Regions from separate parts of the Bacillus sp. AC266 genome, predicted to be linked through region 2. Evidence: riboswitches for the same ligand, from Rfam matches in the RefSeq annotation. Region 2 holds a riboswitch; each other region holds the start of a gene.

Evidence for each region. Region 2 has a riboswitch for lysine ahead of lysA (diaminopimelate decarboxylase). Riboswitches for the same ligand answer to the same signal wherever they lie in the genome.
Region 1: linked by a shared signal. The riboswitch ahead of AC0IXC_RS13980 (aspartate kinase) and the one ahead of lysA (diaminopimelate decarboxylase) in region 2 are both predicted to bind lysine.
Region 3: linked by a shared signal. The riboswitch ahead of AC0IXC_RS21480 (amino acid permease) and the one ahead of lysA (diaminopimelate decarboxylase) in region 2 are both predicted to bind lysine.

What each region holds. Positions count from the first base shown of each region.
Region 1 covers NZ_CEEDEC010000003.1:155,012-161,387, forward strand. Annotated here, with positions in the region: gene AC0IXC_RS13965 (YndJ family protein) at 1-932, opposite strand, end outside; gene AC0IXC_RS13970 (DUF4166 domain-containing protein) at 938-1,549, opposite strand; gene AC0IXC_RS13975 (DoxX-like family protein) at 1,554-2,462, opposite strand; lysine riboswitch at 2,655-2,841, shown strand; gene AC0IXC_RS13980 (aspartate kinase) at 3,043-4,272, shown strand; gene AC0IXC_RS13985 (VOC family protein) at 4,553-5,005, shown strand; partial or broken gene AC0IXC_RS13990 (helix-turn-helix domain-containing protein) at 5,295-5,636, opposite strand; gene AC0IXC_RS13995 (helix-turn-helix transcriptional regulator) at 5,765-5,878, opposite strand; gene asnA (aspartate--ammonia ligase) at 6,023-6,376, opposite strand, start outside.
Region 2 covers NZ_CEEDEC010000003.1:483,588-489,963, forward strand. Annotated here, with positions in the region: gene lysA (diaminopimelate decarboxylase) at 46-1,362, opposite strand; lysine riboswitch at 1,543-1,724, opposite strand; gene AC0IXC_RS15700 (DUF3888 domain-containing protein) at 1,814-2,209, opposite strand; gene AC0IXC_RS15705 (LTA synthase family protein) at 2,463-4,349, shown strand; gene pssA (CDP-diacylglycerol--serine O-phosphatidyltransferase) at 4,532-5,233, shown strand; gene AC0IXC_RS15715 (2-hydroxyacid dehydrogenase family protein) at 5,266-6,246, opposite strand.
Region 3 covers NZ_CEEDEC010000005.1:295,746-302,121, forward strand. Annotated here, with positions in the region: gene AC0IXC_RS21470 (ABC transporter ATP-binding protein) at 1-326, opposite strand, end outside; gene gapN (NADP-dependent glyceraldehyde-3-phosphate dehydrogenase) at 955-2,394, shown strand; lysine riboswitch at 2,572-2,753, shown strand; gene AC0IXC_RS21480 (amino acid permease) at 2,900-4,324, shown strand; gene AC0IXC_RS21485 (ABC transporter permease) at 4,385-5,584, shown strand; gene AC0IXC_RS21490 (type 1 glutamine amidotransferase domain-containing protein) at 5,867-6,376, shown strand, end outside.

The DNA of each region.
Region 1 (6,376 bases), 330 kb from region 2:
GTCGCATTTCCTCTTAACCTGCTCATTGTTTTCCCGTAATATTTATAATTCGGAGTACTCTTTTCAATCATCCAACCAACAAATGCTGGTAACGCTACTCCAATTCCATTTACAACACCGTGAATCCAAACCATTTGTGCAATTGTAATCGTCATTACTTGTTTGAAATTTCCGTATGAATATATGAGTGAAAACATTATTGTTACCATAAGTGTGCTAGAAGAAAGAACTAAAAGTACCTTCGCACTTATAGCATTGAATTTCGTTCTCCACACGTAAACTCCATATCCATAAATCGCACATAAATATATGAACACTGCAAAAAATTCAAATATCCTTGAGTATGTAATTCCTATCGCAACTGTCATAGGTGAAATGACTATGATAAACATAATAGCATCATACACTTTACTTCTCTTTTCTCTTTTCCTTCCAAGTAAACCAACTGATAACGGCAATAGAAATGCCGAGTAATGAAAGTGTGCCGCTGTAAGTAAAACAATGTCAGAACTAAAGTGCATAATTGAAACCTTTGCTACTGAAGCAAAAAACCAAAAACCACCTAAAAACAAATAAATAAATGCACTATCGATAGCCGTCTCTTCTATCGGTTTCCATCCTCTTTCTAACAATCTACTTACACCAAATAACGCAATGATTCCTGTATATGCAAACCAAAGTAGCGCAAAGAAATAGTGATTTGTTACGAAAGCTAGCATTGCACTGATTGCTGCAATTGGATATAAAAACGATACAAATTTATAAAATAATACATACGATCCATTTCTTTTTTTCTTATCAATAATACAAAAAGACATCGGTATAAATAACAAAATAGATAATAAAATAATTGCTTCAACTGGGTTTACATTTGACCACTCACATATTAGAAAAATAATATAGCAAGCAAGCCCAAATAGTATATTTTTCATATCGTTTATTCCCTTTCCACAAATGTTCCCTTATATGAAAATAACGAACCAATTAACGGATTCCGTACTTGTACATGAATTCGAAAACATTGCAGTGCATCATCATAACTTTCAACAATTTTTGCCTCTCCATATAAAAATTTTGGTAACGGGATTTTTCTTCCAAACATAAAAAACCATTGTTTCTTTGAAGAAATATGCATCCCGCCTTTTTCATCAATATAAAAATTCAATGTAGAAACGAGTAAATGTGGCTCACCAAAATAATCTACAATTTCATTATTCTCTTCATCCAACTGCATAACAGCGTTAAAATATCTTTTCTTATTATGAAAATAAAAAGTACGATTCCACCGTACAAACTCATTTCCATGTTCATCTCGCTCAGCGGTATTATGTATCACAAACGAAACTTTTTGCCCTCGCTCAGAGAAAAACATTCGAAACTTCGATGTAATTTTTAATATTAATTTAACGAAAAAAGATCCTCCATAAATTTCATCCATTTCCCCTTCCCCAATAAAGCTATTTTCCTTTGTTATCGCATATCGTTCCTGCAATTTTGGATGAAGCCTTTTATAAGAATCCCCTAATAATCTTTCATAAATATTAACCATATACTTATCCCTTTCTCGTCCTCTTGCAATTTTTTGCGCTTGGCAAATTCGTGCTATTTATATAACCGACAATCGATAACCCTATTAGAAGAAAATTTAATGTAATCGGATTAAACGGTTGCGTAAAACTAGCGATATTCGTCGATCCTGCCGCTAATGTTAAAACTATCAACAATATAATATGCAATATAAATAGTTTTCGCTTTTGAAGTGGAAATAGCCACATAACACCCCATATTATTTCTAAAAATCCAACTATTTTAAGTATAAAAATACTACTTTCATTCGATCCGATTAGTGCAGAAAGCATCTTTACTTCTTCTGAATGAGTAAACATCAATTTCGGTACAATCCCTTGATATAACCATACGAAAGCAAATAAAAAGCAAACTAGCCAATACGTCATCGTTCTTCTAATTAGCAACTTAGGATGAAGTCCCTTTTCTAACCATAATTTTAAAGCATCAAAACTCCATGCTGTCGCCCAACCTAATAGTGGACGAAAAACATATAAATCTATCACATTTCCTATACGACCAAATCTCGTATCATAATCATATTGCGTTTCAAAATGAATATGTTCTTCATTCGGTGTATACTTCCAATAACCACGCCCTATTTGTATAAGTGATAATTGATTGTCTGTCCAAAATTTTAAAGAGGAAATGCGTTCTCCAGTTTCTTTTCTTATTTCACCTATCGATTCCCCTTCTCCGGCTATTTCAAGTCCAAATCCGATCTTTGTTTTATATAAAAACTTCTGTGGTTCTCCCTCTTTTTTTTCTAAATACGAAATCTCAGTAAAACGAGCATCCCACTCTGTATGTATATCAGGCTCTTGTGTATATGCCCATAGTTTCTCCATTGTTGTGTTCATTTCTGTGGCTACATAAATAGGCTTTTTCTTCCCCATCCTTCCACCTCCCATGCGCTATATTTTCAATGTACATGCAATGAATCGATTTTGCTACATTTTTCACAAACTAATTTAATAAAAAGATAGAATTTCAAAAAAATACAAAAAACACTTGATTCCCTGAAAAATTTAAATTATTATAAAACAAATGTTACCAACAACTTCATAAATCATACACTCTCGCCTAAAACGTGAGATAGAGGTTGCAACGCTTATAAGTATTCTAAAGGAGACACAGAGATGTCTATGATTTTAGAGGAAAGGAAGTGTTGCCGAAATTGATAAATTTCTCTGCATTTATCAATTGGGGCTGTTTTCGAATAGAAACAGAACTGTCATATGTACAGACGTGTACGTATGAAGAGCTATCTACAAAAAAGAGATATCATTTTTATGATATTCCTTTTTTGGCGGTTTTTTTATTAGCTCCGTTTTCTGTTTCCCTTTTCCTGTAACAGCACCATCCTCACTTATTTGAGATGGTGTTTTTTGTTTTTCTCTCTGGTAACTACAGGAATATTGGGATTTGTATATGTCCTAACCTATTCTTAAAAATGGACGAAAGAAGGAATTCGTAATGGAAACGATTGTACAAAAATTTGGCGGTACTTCTGTCGGAAGCGTCGAACGCATTCAACATGTAGCAAATTTAATTATTGAAGAATATGAACGAGGACATAGTATTGTCTCTGTCGTTTCAGCAATGGGAAAAAGTACGGATAAACTTGTAGCACTTGCTAACGCTATTACTGAAAATCCAAGTAAACGTGAAATGGATATGCTCCTATCTACAGGAGAACAAGTAACCATTTCATTATTAACAATGGCACTACAAACAAAAGGTTATAACGCAATTTCATTAACAGGATGGCAAGCTGGTATTACGACAGAATCTGTACATAGTAGTGCACGGATTATTGACATTAACACTACTCGTATTCAGTCTCACCTTACTGAAGGCACGATTGTTATAGTAGCTGGTTTCCAAGGAGTAAGTGAAGAAAATGAAATTACCACACTTGGCCGCGGTGGCTCTGATACGACTGCTGTCGCATTAGCTGCTGCACTAAAAGCAAAAAAATGTGATATTTATACGGATGTGACCGGCGTATATACGACTGATCCACGAGTTGTACAAGATGCTTATAAATTAGATGAAATTTCTTATGACGAAATGTTAGAGCTTGCCAACCTCGGTGCTGGCGTATTACACCCACGCGCTGTTGAATTTGCTAAAAATCATAATGTAATTTTAGAAGTTCGCTCAAGTATGGAACAAGAAAACGGAACAATTGTAAGGGGAGAATGTAACATGGAACAACAATCAATCGTTAAAGGTATTGCATTTGAGGATAATATTACACGCGTCACAATTAAAGGATTAGAACAAGGTGCACTTTCAACAGTTTTCTCTACATTAGCAGCAGCACATATTAATGTGGATATTATTATTCAAAGTATTACAAATGAAGGAACTGTTCACCTCTCCTTCTCAATCCATTCTAATGATTTAAGAGAAACATTAGAAGTATTGGAACAACATCAAGAAGCACTTCACTACGAATCTGTAGAACATGAAAATCATTTAGCAAAAGTATCAATTGTAGGATCTGGTATGGTATCTAACCCAGGAGTTGCTGCGAATATGTTCACTACTTTAAAAGAAGAAGATATTCATATTAAAATGGTAAGTACATCAGAAATTAAAGTATCTGTCGTTATTGACCGTCTTCATTTAGTAACGGGTGTTGAAGCACTTCATCAATCATTTATGGCGAAAATTGAACCTTTAGTGCAAATGATTTAATTTCCACCAGTAAAACTTACAACAAATTATATGAATCTATTTCCTTCCTATATAAATAGAAAGCTGTTTGCATAGTGGAAAGTGAGAAAAAGGTTATTTAGTTTAAAATCAAGTCGTTTGAAGAACAATAAAATTGTTAAAAAACGGAAGCAAGTCATTCTATTCAACAATCGGGCAGTTATCTCCCACCTAACTTCCTCGCATTCGCCGAATTTTGAGGTGGGAGTCTTATTGCCCGCAAATAGCGGGATAAATTTTTACACATAAGGAGATAAAGACTATGGCAAACAACAGATTACTAAGAATGGACAATGTCAGCATCGTTGTAGAATCTCTTGATAACGCAATCTCTTTCTTCAAGGAGATTGGATTAAAACTCGAAGGGCGAGCTACTGTCGAAGGTGAATGGGCTGGTCGCGTAACTGGACTCGGTTCTCAGTGCGTAGAGATTGCTATGATGGTTACGCCAGATGGTCACAGCCGAATTGAACTTTCGCGATTTCTCACCCCACCTACTATAGCAGATCACCGGACAGCTCCTGTAAACGCCCTCGGTTATCTGCGCGTCATGTTCACCGTCGAGGGCATTGACGAAATGGTATCCAGACTTACTAAGCATGGTGCTCAGCTCGTTGGAGAAGTAGTTCAGTATGAGAACTCGTATCGACTCTGCTACATTCGTGGAACCGAAGGAATTCTAATTGGTTTGGCGGAAGAACTCGATAACAAATAAGTAAGTGATGTTTTATAAAAAGCCTTTACTGAAATATTCATTACTGAATTAAAAATATTTGAAGCACATTCTTACTCCATAAAACTTAAATTTTCAGCCCCGTCCTAACTTTAGAACGGGGCTATACTCGTTTGAGCTTTTAAAATTAAATAACTTTATTATCATTTTACACATAGATTTCAAGACTCTATACAAACAGCTTTTTAACATATTACCTATATCTAAAAATCTTTATAAAATAATTAAATTATTCGCAATACCTTTTCCTAGGAAATATAACGGACTCTTCTCACTTCTTATCATATATATCTTTCCCTTTAAATAACGAGCGAAATTCATTCAAAATAACTTTCTTCACGTCGGAATAAAAGACCATCATGAATAGCGCAGCCCCTAATAAAATCTCTTGAATTCCTTCGTAATCAATGAAAGCACTCATAATTAGCAAACCAAATCCAATATAAAAACCAAACTCATTCTCTTTCTCAAAATCCTCATCTTCTTCATCAATATGTATTTTCTCTTTAAAGTTTTGATTCCCTTTTATTAATTCATCGAGCGTAACGTTGTACATTTCGCTCAATAAAATTAAATTATCAATGTCAGGGTAACTTTTATCATTTTCCCACTTATCCCGCTTTAACAGGCACTAAATCCCATCGTAGCTTTTACATACATCAAGGAATCCAGATGGGATTAACTGCCTATAAAAGCCCGATTGGTTCAACTAATAATCAGTGGGATAAATCGCTCCACTGATTAAAGTTTCACTTTATACACCGCTTGCCTAGTTACCCCAATTTTCTTTGCAACATCCTCTTGTGAAAATCCTTTTGATTCTCGTAATTTTTTTAATTGTTCTCCCAAGTTCATAACGCCCCCTCCTTTAACAAATTATTACATAAAAGGAGATAAAAAAGAAAGAAACTATTAGTAACACTCACTGTAAACCACCAGTTTACACAATAAAAAAGGGAGAGTAACTCTATTTTCGAGCCATTCTCCCTCTCACTTATATTAAAACAAATGAATGTTTTCTTTCTTACAAGCTTCACGTAAATCATCAGGCCATACAGAAGATTGAACTTCACCAATATGTGCTTTACGTAAGAAGTACATACACATTCTTGATTGGCCGATACCACCACCAATTGTTAATGGTAGTACGTCTTCTAAAATACCTTTATGGAAATCATACTCACGTTTGAAGTCTTCACCAGTTTTCGTTAATTGCTCATCAAGTGCTTTACTATCAACACGAATTCCCATTGATGATAATTCGAACGAAGCTTGTAGTACTGGGTGCCAGAATAAAATGTCACCGTTTAATTTCCAATCATCATAATCGGACGCGCGTCCATCGTGCTTTTC
Region 2 (6,376 bases):
TTTTTAAAAGGAGCTGCCTTTACTAGACAACTCCTTCTTTCTCATTCACACCAGCTCTTTAATACGTATGCGATCGTTCCCAATGATATTTTCATATGTTTCACGTTCTACGACAATTTGTGACGTCCCGCCTTTTGCAAAGACGACAGCTGGTCTACGAATACGATTATAATTATTCGCCATCGAGTACCCATATGCCCCCGTGCAAGAAATTGCTAGTAAATCAGAAGAAGCAACTTGCGGTAAGTTAATATCCCAAATCAGCATATCTCCACTTTCACAGCATTTCCCAGCAATCGAAACGAGTTCCTCATTCTTATCATTCCCTCGATTCGCCAACATCGCCTCATAACGGGCTCCGTATAGAGCTGGTCTTAAATTATCTGTCATTCCACCATCGACTGAAACATATTTCCGAATGCCAGGAATCTCTTTCACCGCTCCGACTGTATAAAGTGTTGTTCCAGCATCACCTACGATACTACGACCTGGTTCAATCCATATTTCTGGAAGCGGATATTCACATAATGTAAACTGCTCTCTTATCGTACTTGTTACAGCGTGCACATACGTTTCAAGTGTTAACGGTGTATCTGAATCCGTATAACGTATACCGAAACCTCCGCCCACATTTAATACTTTCATCACATAATGTGTTCGCTCTCTCACTTCTTCTAAAAATTGGCGGAGTACTTCAATTGCTCGAACAAATCCAGCCGTTTCAAATATTTGTGATCCGATGTGCGAGTGAATTCCTAGCACATTATAATTTGATTTTTGCAAGGCAAGCTCAATTGCTTGCATCGCTTGACCATTTGAAACACCAAATCCAAATTTCGAATCCTCTTGACCTGTTGTTATATATTCGTGTGTATGTGCCTCTACTCCAGGCGTTACACGGATTAATATGTTCACAAATTTCCCATGTTGCATTGCTAAATCATGTAAGATTTCTAATTCTAAGAAATTATCTACTACAAAACAACCGATATTCGCCTGAAGAGCCATAATCATTTCTTCTTCTGTTTTATTATTTCCGTGAAAATGAATACGCGATGCCGGAAAACCAGCTTGGAGCGCAGTATATAATTCTCCTCCAGAAACAACATCTAAAGACATATTCTCTTCACGAGCTACTCGGCACATCTCCATGCACAAGAACGCCTTGCTTGCATATGCTACTTGATAAGAGAAACCACTTTCTTTAAAAGCACGATGAAACGCGCGGCACTTTCCTCGAATAGACTCTTCATCGTATACATAAAGTGGTGTTCCGTATTGTTTTGCTAGCTGCGTCGTATCGCACCCACCAATTTCTAAGTGTCCTTGCCCATTGATTCGGCTTGTGCCGTGTAAATACATTTAAATTCCTCCCTTATTTCCTCTAAAACTCATAACCCCAATCTTCTATTCATTGCAGCACGCTTTTAGATAGACAAAAAACGCGCGGAACAATGTTCACACGCGTTTCTTATTAGGAAAAATATATATTGAAAAAATAAACGAGTTGTTATCTCCTCAAAATAAGAAACCGCATCAACATCTCCAAATAGCTCTTCATAAAATAAATCTTATGACAGTACTACATTTATTCAATGCAGTCCCAATATATGAATAAGATGGTTATTCTTATATTTCGGCAATAGTCCCTTTCAACCTATGATCACAGATTCCATTAAATCTCCCATAGCTTACTCTTTCCTATCGCGGCCTCTACCTTTGAGAGTAGATGAGGTAAGTCTATTTAATTTTCAAACATCTAATTGTTGCTATTAACAATACCAAAGGACCATTTTATTTGTCAAACAATTTTTTATATTGTTTTTTTACAGTTTAATTTTGTATCATTTGGTAAGCGCTTTACTGAAACCTTTGTCACTTCCCATTCGCCCTCTTCGTTATTAAATGTAATCGTTACCTTCTCAAATGGTGGAACAATTTTCCCACCAACCTGTTCATACTTCGTTACTTCAATACTCGCTTGAAATAAATATGTACCACTATACACTTTTTTTAAACTAATAATTTTAGGACATTGATAAGGCTTCAAGCTCCCATATTGTTTTTCAATTGCCTTATTTATTTTTGGAAATAAAACAGAATAAAGGGCATCTTCCATAAGGGGTGCATCATATTGTGCTACCGACACACTCGGTAAAGCAAAAAGTATAACACTACTGCATACTATAAAATATAATAATTTTCGCATTATAACCTCCGTTTTATTACTCGATTCTTTTTGCGCACGATAATTATCATACATAGAAACTCCGTTTTATTGTCTCCCACTGCCCTTTTTCTACTCAATTATTATAAAAAAGCCCACAACTCTCTTTTATTTTCGTATAATGATACTCATAGTATAATAAACATAATAACAAAGGACTGTTCGTATATATAAAATGAGGCGCTAATCAAACCGGCTCACAAGAACCGTCATGCTTTTAGGAGAGGAGTATATTATGCTACAAAATCTGTTTCCAAAACTGCGATTTGCACTAGTTGCAGTCGTTTTATTATGGATAAAAACATATATTGTGTACAAGCTAGCATTTGATATTAGAATTGATAACTTCTTTGAAGAGTTTATGCTTTTTATTAACCCACTAGCTTCGTTACTTTTATTTTTTGGTTTCGCTTTACTTGCATCTAAGTACCGAAACCGAATTATTATTGTAATTAGTTTTATACTGTCATTTATTTTATTTGGAAATGCAATGTTTTACGGGTTCTATAACGATTTTGTTACTTTCCCTGTTTTATTCCAAACAAATAATATGGCTGACTTAGGGACGAGTATAAAAGAACTCTTTACGTATAAAACATTACTTTTATTTGCAGACGCAATTATTTTAATGTTTATTTCGCGTAAATTCCCATCATTTGGTGATAAAACACCCCTTTCTCGCTCTGAGAAGCGAACTTTCTTTAGCGGCGTAACAGTATTATTAGCACTACAAATTGTTGTTTCAGTTATATATAAACCACAAATGTTCTCACGCTCGTTTGATCGTCAAACTGTCGTGAAAAATTTAGGGTTATACACATATCATCTATTTGATATTACACTTCAATCTAAGTCTTCAGCTGAGCGTGTATTTGCAAGTGGAGACGGGTTCTCTGAAATTAAAAACTATACAGACTCAAAAGATAAACAAGTTGATAAAAACTTATTTGGAGCTGCAAAGGGTAAAAATGTAATTTTAATTTCAATGGAATCTACACAAAGTTTTGTTATTAATAAAAAAATAAATGGAAAAGAGATTACTCCATTTTTAAATGAGTTTATTAAAGATAGTTTTTATTTCGATAACTTCTATCATCAAACGGGACAAGGTAAAACTTCTGATGCTGAATTTATCGTTGAAAATTCCCTTTATCCGTTAGACCGTGGTTCTGTATTCTTTACTCATGCAACAAATGAATACACTGCCACACCAGAACAATTAAAGAAATACGGATATTCTTCTGCTGTCTTCCATTCAAACGATAAAACGTTTTGGAATCGTGACGTAATGTATCCTGCGCTTGGATATGATCGTTACTTTAATTTAAATGATTACGTAGGAACGGAACAAATGTCTGTCGGTTGGGGATTAAAAGATAAAGAGTTCTTTGAGCAATCTATTCCAAAGTTAAAATCTTTACCACAACCGTTCTATACAAAATTCATTACGTTAACAAACCATTTTCCATTTCTTCTAAATCCAGAAGATCAATATGTTGATGAATTTAATTCCGAAAGTGGTGTTTTAAATCGCTACTTCCCAACCGTTCGTTACACGGATGAAGCTCTTAAATTATTTATTAAACAATTGAAAGACGAAGGACTATATGATAATTCCGTTATTGTCATTTATGGTGATCATTACGGCATTTCTGAAAACCATAATACAGCTATGGCTCAGTTCCTTGGGAAAGACGCTATTACACCGTTTGATTCTATGCAATTACAACGCGTCCCTCTCATTATTCATGTGCCTGGCCAAGAAGGAAAAGTCATCTCTAAAGTATCTGGTCAAATTGATATTAAACCAACGTTACTTCATTTACTTGGTATTAAAACAAATCAATCCGTAGAATTTGGAACAGACTTATTTACGAAAGAAAAAGACCCTCTTATGGTAATGCGGGACGGCAGTTTTGTTTCGGAAGATTATGTTTATACAAAAAATATGTGCTATAAAAGAAGCACAGGTGAAGAAGCTGATTTAACACTATGTCAGCCTTATATTGAAAAAGCAAAAACAGAATTAAAATTATCCGACAAACTCATTTATGGAGATTTATTAAGATTTGATCCTAACAATCGATATAAAACCGGAACGATGACAACGAAATTTGAATAGTGTAGGAAGCAACTTTACAAAAGTTGCTTCCTTTTTTTACTTATTTTTCAAATTTCTCTTCTATACAATCTTTCACAAATTGGGAATTTTTTTCGTATGAGAAAGAAATTTATGGTATGATAAAATAAGTAAACTTTCATACACTAATTAAGAATTTATAACAGAAAGCAAGGGATCAGATTTTGTATAGAGCAGCTATTCCAAACTTATTTACGCTCGGGAATTTATATAGCGGATTTTTGTCAATCGGCTATGCATCTTTAGGATATTATAAATCAGCTGCTATTTTAGTACTGATCGGGATGATGTTAGATAGTCTTGATGGTCGTGTCGCTCGTTTATTACGCGTTGATTCACAAATGGGAAAAGAGCTTGATTCACTAGCGGATGTTGTAACATTTGGCGCAGCACCTGCTGTTTTAATGTATTACACATCTTTTTCCAACTATGGAATCATTGGACTATACATAGCGGGATTATTCCCTCTGTTCGGAGCATATCGCTTAGCACGATTTAATGTAACGCCATCATCTACTTCTATGAAATATTTCACTGGAGTTCCGATTACTGCAGCAGGAGGGCTTGTTGCTTTCTTAACATTATTTTCACATACCATTCCAAAAATTGTTCTCATTACCGTATTCGTAACGTTCGCATTTTTAATGGTGAGCCGTGTTCGTATCCCAAGTTTAAAAGATGTACCAATTCCACGATATAGCATAATTATTACACTATTTTTAGTTGGAATTATTATCACAATGTACCAAACAAGTTTTGGCAACATTTCTGTTTTCTTATTCATTGCCATTCCACTATACATTTTGTATATGTTATCTCAATTTATTAGACAAAGACCTTCTAAAAAAGCGAATAAAGAAAAATAAAAAAACCTTCCGAAATACGGAAGGTTTCTTTTTTATTTTGTAACTAATACTTTTTGATTTACAGGTGTTACAGGTTCTTCACCATTTAATACAGCTAAAATATTTCTTACTGCCATTTCAGCCATTGCATCACGTGTTTCGAATGTTGCATTCCCCACGTGAGGAGCAAGTACTACATTCTTTAATCCTTTTAGCTCTTCTGTAATTTTCGGTTCAAATTCAAATACGTCAAGAGCTGCACCTTCAATTTCATTCGTTTTTAGTGCATGAGCAAGTGCTGATTCATTCATAATTGGTCCACGTGAAGCATTTATAATATATGCTGTTTTCTTCATCATTTTAAACTGTTCTTCATCAATCATATGATGTAATTTCGGATTATAAGCACAGTTAATTGTAATAAAGTCCGCTGTTTGTAATAATTCTTCCAACGTTACGTATGTCGCTTCCAGTTCACTTTCAGCTTCAGGCTTTCGATTTGGTCCTGTATATAAAACATTCATTCCAAATGCTCTCGCACGCTTTGCAACTGCCTTCCCGATTTCTCCAAGGCCAATAATTCCGATTGTCTTACCGTGTACTTCGCGGCCCAAGAAGAATAACGGTGCCCATCCGTTAAATCCAGTTGTACGACATAACGTATCACCTTCAGGAATTCTACGTGCAGCTGCTAAAAGAAGTGCAAATGTTAATTCTGCTGTCGCTTCAGTTGATACTTTCGGTGTATTCGTTACCGCAATTCCTTTTTCTCCTGCATATGTGTAATCAATATTATCGTAACCAGCACCATAATTTGCGATAATTTTCAAGTTTGGTGCTGCGTCAATAACCTCTTTCGATACCTTCGTAGAAAGTAAGCTTAAAAGTGCATCTTTATCTTTTACACGTTCTGCTAACTCTTCTACACTAATTAATTCTTCTTTATTGTACATTTCTACATCATGATTTTTCAATAATTCTAATCCGATTTCTGGAATTTTCCCTGCTACTAATATTTTCGCCACTACTAACACCTCTTCTATACAAAATATGATATCTCTTATATTTCATTGTAAGAAATCTACATATAAAAACCAAGGAATTTGATTATAGTTTTGAAAATCGACACTTTTCCCCATAAAAAAAGAGGAGATGCAACTCTCC
Region 3 (6,376 bases), on a different contig from region 2:
TAAAACGTCGGTGTCATCTTAAGTAAATGCCCCATAAATTTTGAACGCATCGTTTTCTCAAGTACGAACGCACCGCCAAATAGTTGGTGCTGCCAAATGAAAGTAAGTACATACCCACCAATCGTTACCCCAAGTAAAATAAGAATATATTGCATAATCGCCTCATTCGTTAAGGCTCCCGTTTTAATATTATCAATTGTAATTCCTAACACTTTCGGTGGAATTACCTCTATCACGTTTACAATTAAAAGTACCCCAATTGCAATACTATACCTTTTCCAATGATCTCTAAAAAACCAGCTTAACTTTAGTAATACTGAAAACAATATAACCTCTCCTTTCTCTTTCTCGTTTGATTCACATTTCTTTATCCGCTATCCAAACCCATCACATTTACATTTCGTAAGCCATACAATTTCATCACATTTTTCCACCTTCCAAATTCTGATTTTTTATAGTAACAAGGAAAATAAACAAAAAAAAGCATACCGCCGCTTGACGATATGCAATAGAATGCATAAAAGCGTACGTTACGATATACGCAACGTACGCTTCTCATAAGACAAAAAGGTCCTATATATCCGCACGGGTTGCGTAATGATATGAATGTTTTCCGCCATTTAACAGAGCTAAGCCCATTACATTTACGATTACAATCATTACGCACACCCCCTTCATTTATTTTCCATTTATAATCTTACAACTTTATTGAGTATTCTGTCAATTATTTTTTTCGCTTTAGAATAAAATAATCTTTTATCACAAAAAATAAAAGTGATGCATTCTACTTATAATTCAGTTTGAAATAAGAGAATCTTCTGTAAGAAAGGGCATACAAAATAAAAAAATAGTAAGAAATCGTTTTCACAAACATTTCATTTGAAAAATATTATCAAACCACCTACAATCACCTTATACTCACTCTTACAAGTTGCTATTTTAGGAGGACTAATCATGACAACTAGCAATACGTACAAATTTTATTTAAACGGAGAATGGAGAGAAAGCTCTTCAGGTCAAACAATCGACATTCCATCTCCATACTTACACGAAGTAATTGGGCAAGTACAAGCAATTACTCAAGGAGAAGTAGATGAAGCAATTGCATCTGCAAAAGAAGCTCAAAAATCATGGGCTGAAGCTTCTCTACAAGATCGCGCAAAATATTTATATAAATGGGCTGATGAGCTCGTAAATATGCAAGATGAAATTGCCGATATCATTATGAAAGAAGTCGGTAAAGGCTATAAAGATGCGCAAAAAGAAGTCGTTCGTACAGCTGACTTAATTCGTTACACAGTTGACGAAGCACTTCACATGCACGGTGAAAGCATGATGGGTGATAGCTTCCCTGGTGGATCTAAATCTAAACTTGCGATTATTCAGCGCGCACCACTTGGTGTTGTATTAGCAATTGCACCATTTAACTACCCAGTAAACTTATCTGCTGCAAAACTTGCACCAGCACTTATTATGGGTAACGCTGTTATCTTCAAACCAGCAACTCAAGGTGCAATTAGCGGTGTTAAAATGGTTGAAGCACTTCATAAAGCTGGCCTTCCAAAAGGTCTTGTAAACGTAGCTACAGGACGCGGTTCTGTAATTGGTGACTACTTAGTAGAACATCCTGGCGTAAATATGGTATCGTTCACAGGTGGTACAAATACAGGTAAACATTTAGCGAAAAAAGCTGCGATGATTCCACTTGTATTAGAACTTGGTGGTAAAGATCCTGGTATCGTTTGTGAAGATGCAGACTTACAAGAAGCTGCAAAGCATATCGTAAGCGGTGCATTCTCTTACTCAGGTCAACGTTGTACAGCTATTAAGCGTGTACTTGTACATGAAAATGTAGCAGACGAACTAGCTGGCTTATTAAAAGAGCAAGTAGCTGAACTATCAGTTGGATCTCCAGAACAAAACAGCACAATCGTTCCATTAATCGACGACAAATCTGCTGACTTCGTTCAAGGTTTAATTGACGATGCTGCTGAAAAAGGTGCAACAATCGTTATCGGTAACAAACGTGAGCGCAACCTAATTTATCCAACATTAATCGACAACGTAACAGAAGAAATGAAAGTTGCTTGGGAAGAGCCATTTGGCCCAATCCTTCCAATCATCCGTGTTTCTTCTGACGAACAAGCGATTGAAATTGCTAACAAATCAGAGTTCGGTCTGCAAGCAAGTGTCTTCACAAAAGACATTAACAAAGCATTTGCAATTGCTAACAAAATCGACACTGGTTCTGTTCAAATTAACGGACGCACAGAGCGCGGCCCTGACCACTTCCCATTCATCGGTGTAAAAGGTTCAGGTATGGGCGCACAAGGTATTCGTAAGAGCCTTGAGTCTATGACTCGTCAAAAAGTAACTGTATTAAACTTAGTTTAATCTTATATGTAGCAGCTGATCTAATATTTAGGTCAGCTGCTTTTTAGTTAAAATCCTCCGGGACCTAATAACAAATTCTTCTCTATAATCTGATTATTACTATATCCATTGACGTATAAAAATACATTTGTTACTCTTAAACATGTTAATTTAATACATAAATCCTCATTCGTATCTCGGTGAGGTAGAGGTTGCAGTCATTAAGAGTATCATTTCAGGAGATGTAGTGGCATTGATGAAGAAATGAGAAAGGAATGATTGCCGAAGTAAGTCGTGTCCACCATGCACGCTTGCTGGGTCTGCATTTAATAAGTGCAGAACTGTCACAAACGTTTCGTTTGTGGAGAGCTATCGAGAGGTATGTCGTGGGTTTCTTATAAGATAGAAAGCATGTAGCGGCAAATTACGTGCTTTTTTTGTTTTGTTTGAACCTTCTCTTCCTTATCAGGAAGACATACATATCTCCTCGCTTGACTTGGTTATACTAACTTTGGAGGTATTTTCTATGCAACAAAAAAAATGGGGCTTTTGGGTACTAACAGCTTTCGTTGTCGGTAACATGGTTGGCGCTGGTATTTTCATGGTGCCAAGTACGTTAGCACAAACAGCAAGCCCACTCGGTGTCACTTTAGCTTGGTTAACAACAGGGTTTGGTGTTTTAATGCTAGCTCTTGTTTTCGGTAATTTAGCAATTCGTCGTCCTGATTTAACGACAGGACCACAAAGTCATGCATATGCTTTATTCTCAACACCAAAAAGAAAGAAAATGGCTGGTTTCAGCATGGTATGGGGATATTGGGTTGCAAACTGGGCAAGTAACGTTGCCATTATTACATCTTTCGCGGGATATTTATCGCTCTTCTTCCCAATTATGAAAGATACACGACTACTATTTTCAATTGGCTCTTTCAATATAGAAGTTGGAAAACTAATTACATTTACTATTTGTTCCATCTTACTTTGGGGAACACATTTAATTTTAACAAACGGTGTAAGCGGAGCTGGGAAGCTAAACTTCTTAGCAACAACAACGAAAGTAACTGGATTCCTTCTATTCATCATTGTTACGTTATTTGCGTTCGAAGCTTCAAAGTTTGGACAATGGTACACACCAATGATCGATAAAGAAGGCGTATCACACGGTCTACTTTCACAAGTAAACTTAGCTGCTCTTACAACACTTTGGGCATTTATCGGGATTGAATCAGCCGTTCTTTTATCAAACCGAGCTACCTCTCCAAAAACGGTAAAACGCGCAACTGTTGCAGGATTACTTATCACAGTTGCAATTTACTTAGGAATTACAATTTTAACAATGGGTGTACTTCACGTTGATAAATTACAAGCTTCTGAACGTCCATTAGCAGATGCATTAAACGCTGCAATGGGTCATGGCGGCGGGAAACTTATGGCATTACTTGCTCTTACTTCCCTATTCGGTTCAATATTAGGCTGGATTTTATTAAGCTCAGAAGTACCTTATCAAGCAGCAAAAGAAGGTTTCTTCCCTTCCTTCTTCGCAAAAACGAATAAAAAAGGAAGTCCAATTCATTCACTACGATTAACAAACATTATGTCGCAAGTGTTCTTATTCTCAACATTATCAGGAACAATTGCGGAAGCTTATACATTCGTTATTACCGTATCAACACTGGCCTACCTCATTCCATATCTCGTTTCACCAATCTTCCAGTTAAAACTAGTCGCAACTGGTGAAACATATAAGAATGAAATGGGTTCAAGAATTATGGATGGTGTAGTTGCAGTTATCGCACTTTGCTATGCACTATGGGTTATTAAAACCGGCGCATCCGATATAAAAACATTTCTTCTCGGAATTGGTTTATTCGGGATTGGCTTTGCCTTCTATCCATTAATGAATCGTGATCAGAAAAAAAATAAAGAAAAGAAAAACGAGCAAGTTGCGTAACGCAATTTGCTCGTTTTTTACTTTATAAAACATATATAATAGAAAAAAGAGGTGAAAAACATGTCAATCGAATCACTATGGAGCTCTCGCTTTCAACAACATATTCAAAATGCCATCACATACTTTGCACGTATGATTAACGGTTTACTATATAGCTTCATCTTCGTCTCATGTGTAGGTGCATATTATTACGCTAAGTTTCTTAAAACGGATCCTTCTAAAGGAATATCTCTATTGCTTATTACAATCGTCTTAACAGCGATTATAACGAGATGCCCAATACGTACATTTATTCAAAAGCCCGATGCTGTCTATTTACTAGCACTAGAAGAGAAATTAACTTCTTATTTTAAAAAATCTCTTCTATATAATTACATCATTCAGCTTTTCCCATTATTATTTACATTCCTTATTCTCGTACCACTTGCCATTCAATCATTACAACTAACCGTACCTTTTTTATGTACAATCTTTATAATTTTAATGATTCTAAAGAGCTGGAACATATACATACATTGGATATGGCGTGATAGTTATGAAAAAAGCATATGGTTTATCATTCGTATTGCTTGTAACGCCCTGATCATTTACATGCTGTTTTATACTGCAAATGTGATCGTGTTAGGCGGACTACTCTTACTTCTTGCTTTCCTGCTTCTATACACGAAGAAACAACCTACAAAACGAATACCGTGGGATTACATAATCGAACAAGAAGAAAAAATGGACGTTCGTTTCTATCAATTTGCTAGCATTTTCACCGATGTTCCGCAACTGAATAAGCAAGTAAATAAAAGAAAATGGCTTACAAATTGGATTGAACCTTTATTACATAAAAAACGAGCAACTTTCTTCTATTTACATACACTAGCATTTTTACGCGGTAATGATTATTTCGGTATATATATTCGCTTAGGGTTGATCGGTGCTTTCGCTCTATATTTTATTCCGAATATATATGTAAAAGGTGCTTTCGCTTATATCGTCCTATATATGATTTCTATGCAGCTCCGTTCCCTGTGGAAATATTTTTCAGGAAATATTATTGTAGCATTATATCCAATTGATACTGAAAAACGAATGAATCAATTTCTCCGCTTAATCTTTATATTGCTAAGCATTCAACTCATTGTATTTTCAAGTATTATACTCATTGCTACAGGGCAATTTTCACATAGTCTTATCATTATGATTATCGGGTTAATCTGGATAAAATTTATTATTGTACCAAAAACGAAGCGACGCGTTTCTTCGTTTTAACGAAAAGAATTATCTTAAAAGCCAAGGGAAAAATAAATTACCTCCTTGGCTTTTTTATTTTTCTTCCTCAAACAAGAATCACTGAAACAACCGATATTTTATGATTTTTACATACAAAAACGATAATACATGTTTACGTCCTAATAAAAAGGGTAGTTATTAAATTAACAGGGCAAAGGAACTGGAGGGAATGAAAAAATATGAATTAAGGTTTCACTTTATAAAAGGCGTTGCTCAAGGACGATTCTGGAACCGATTATATAATATAAGGAGCTGATTGCAATGAGTAAAAAAATTGCTATTTTAATAACGGATTATTTCGAGGACACAGAATACACAGAGCCAGTAGAAGCTTTTAATCAAAAGGGATACGAATTAACAACTATTGAAATGGAAAAAGGTAAAACGGTACACGGTAAACAAGGAAAAAGTGAAGTCGTAATTGATAAAAGTATTGATGATGTTTCTCCAGAGAACTTTGATGCCCTCTTTATACCAGGCGGATTTTCCCCAGATATACTTCGTGCAGATGAACGTTTTGTTCGCTTTAGCAAAGCATTTATGGATGCGAAAAAACCTGTTTTTGCTATTTGTCACGGCCCCCAATTACTCATCACTGCACAAACACTTGAAGGACGCGATGTGACTGGATATAAATCCATTGCGGTCGATTTGAAAAATGCCGGTGGAAATTTTCATGATAAAGAAGTGGTTGTATGCCAAAATCAGCTAGTAACAAGTAGACAACCAGAGGACATCCCAGTGTTTATTGAAGAATCATTGCGTATATTA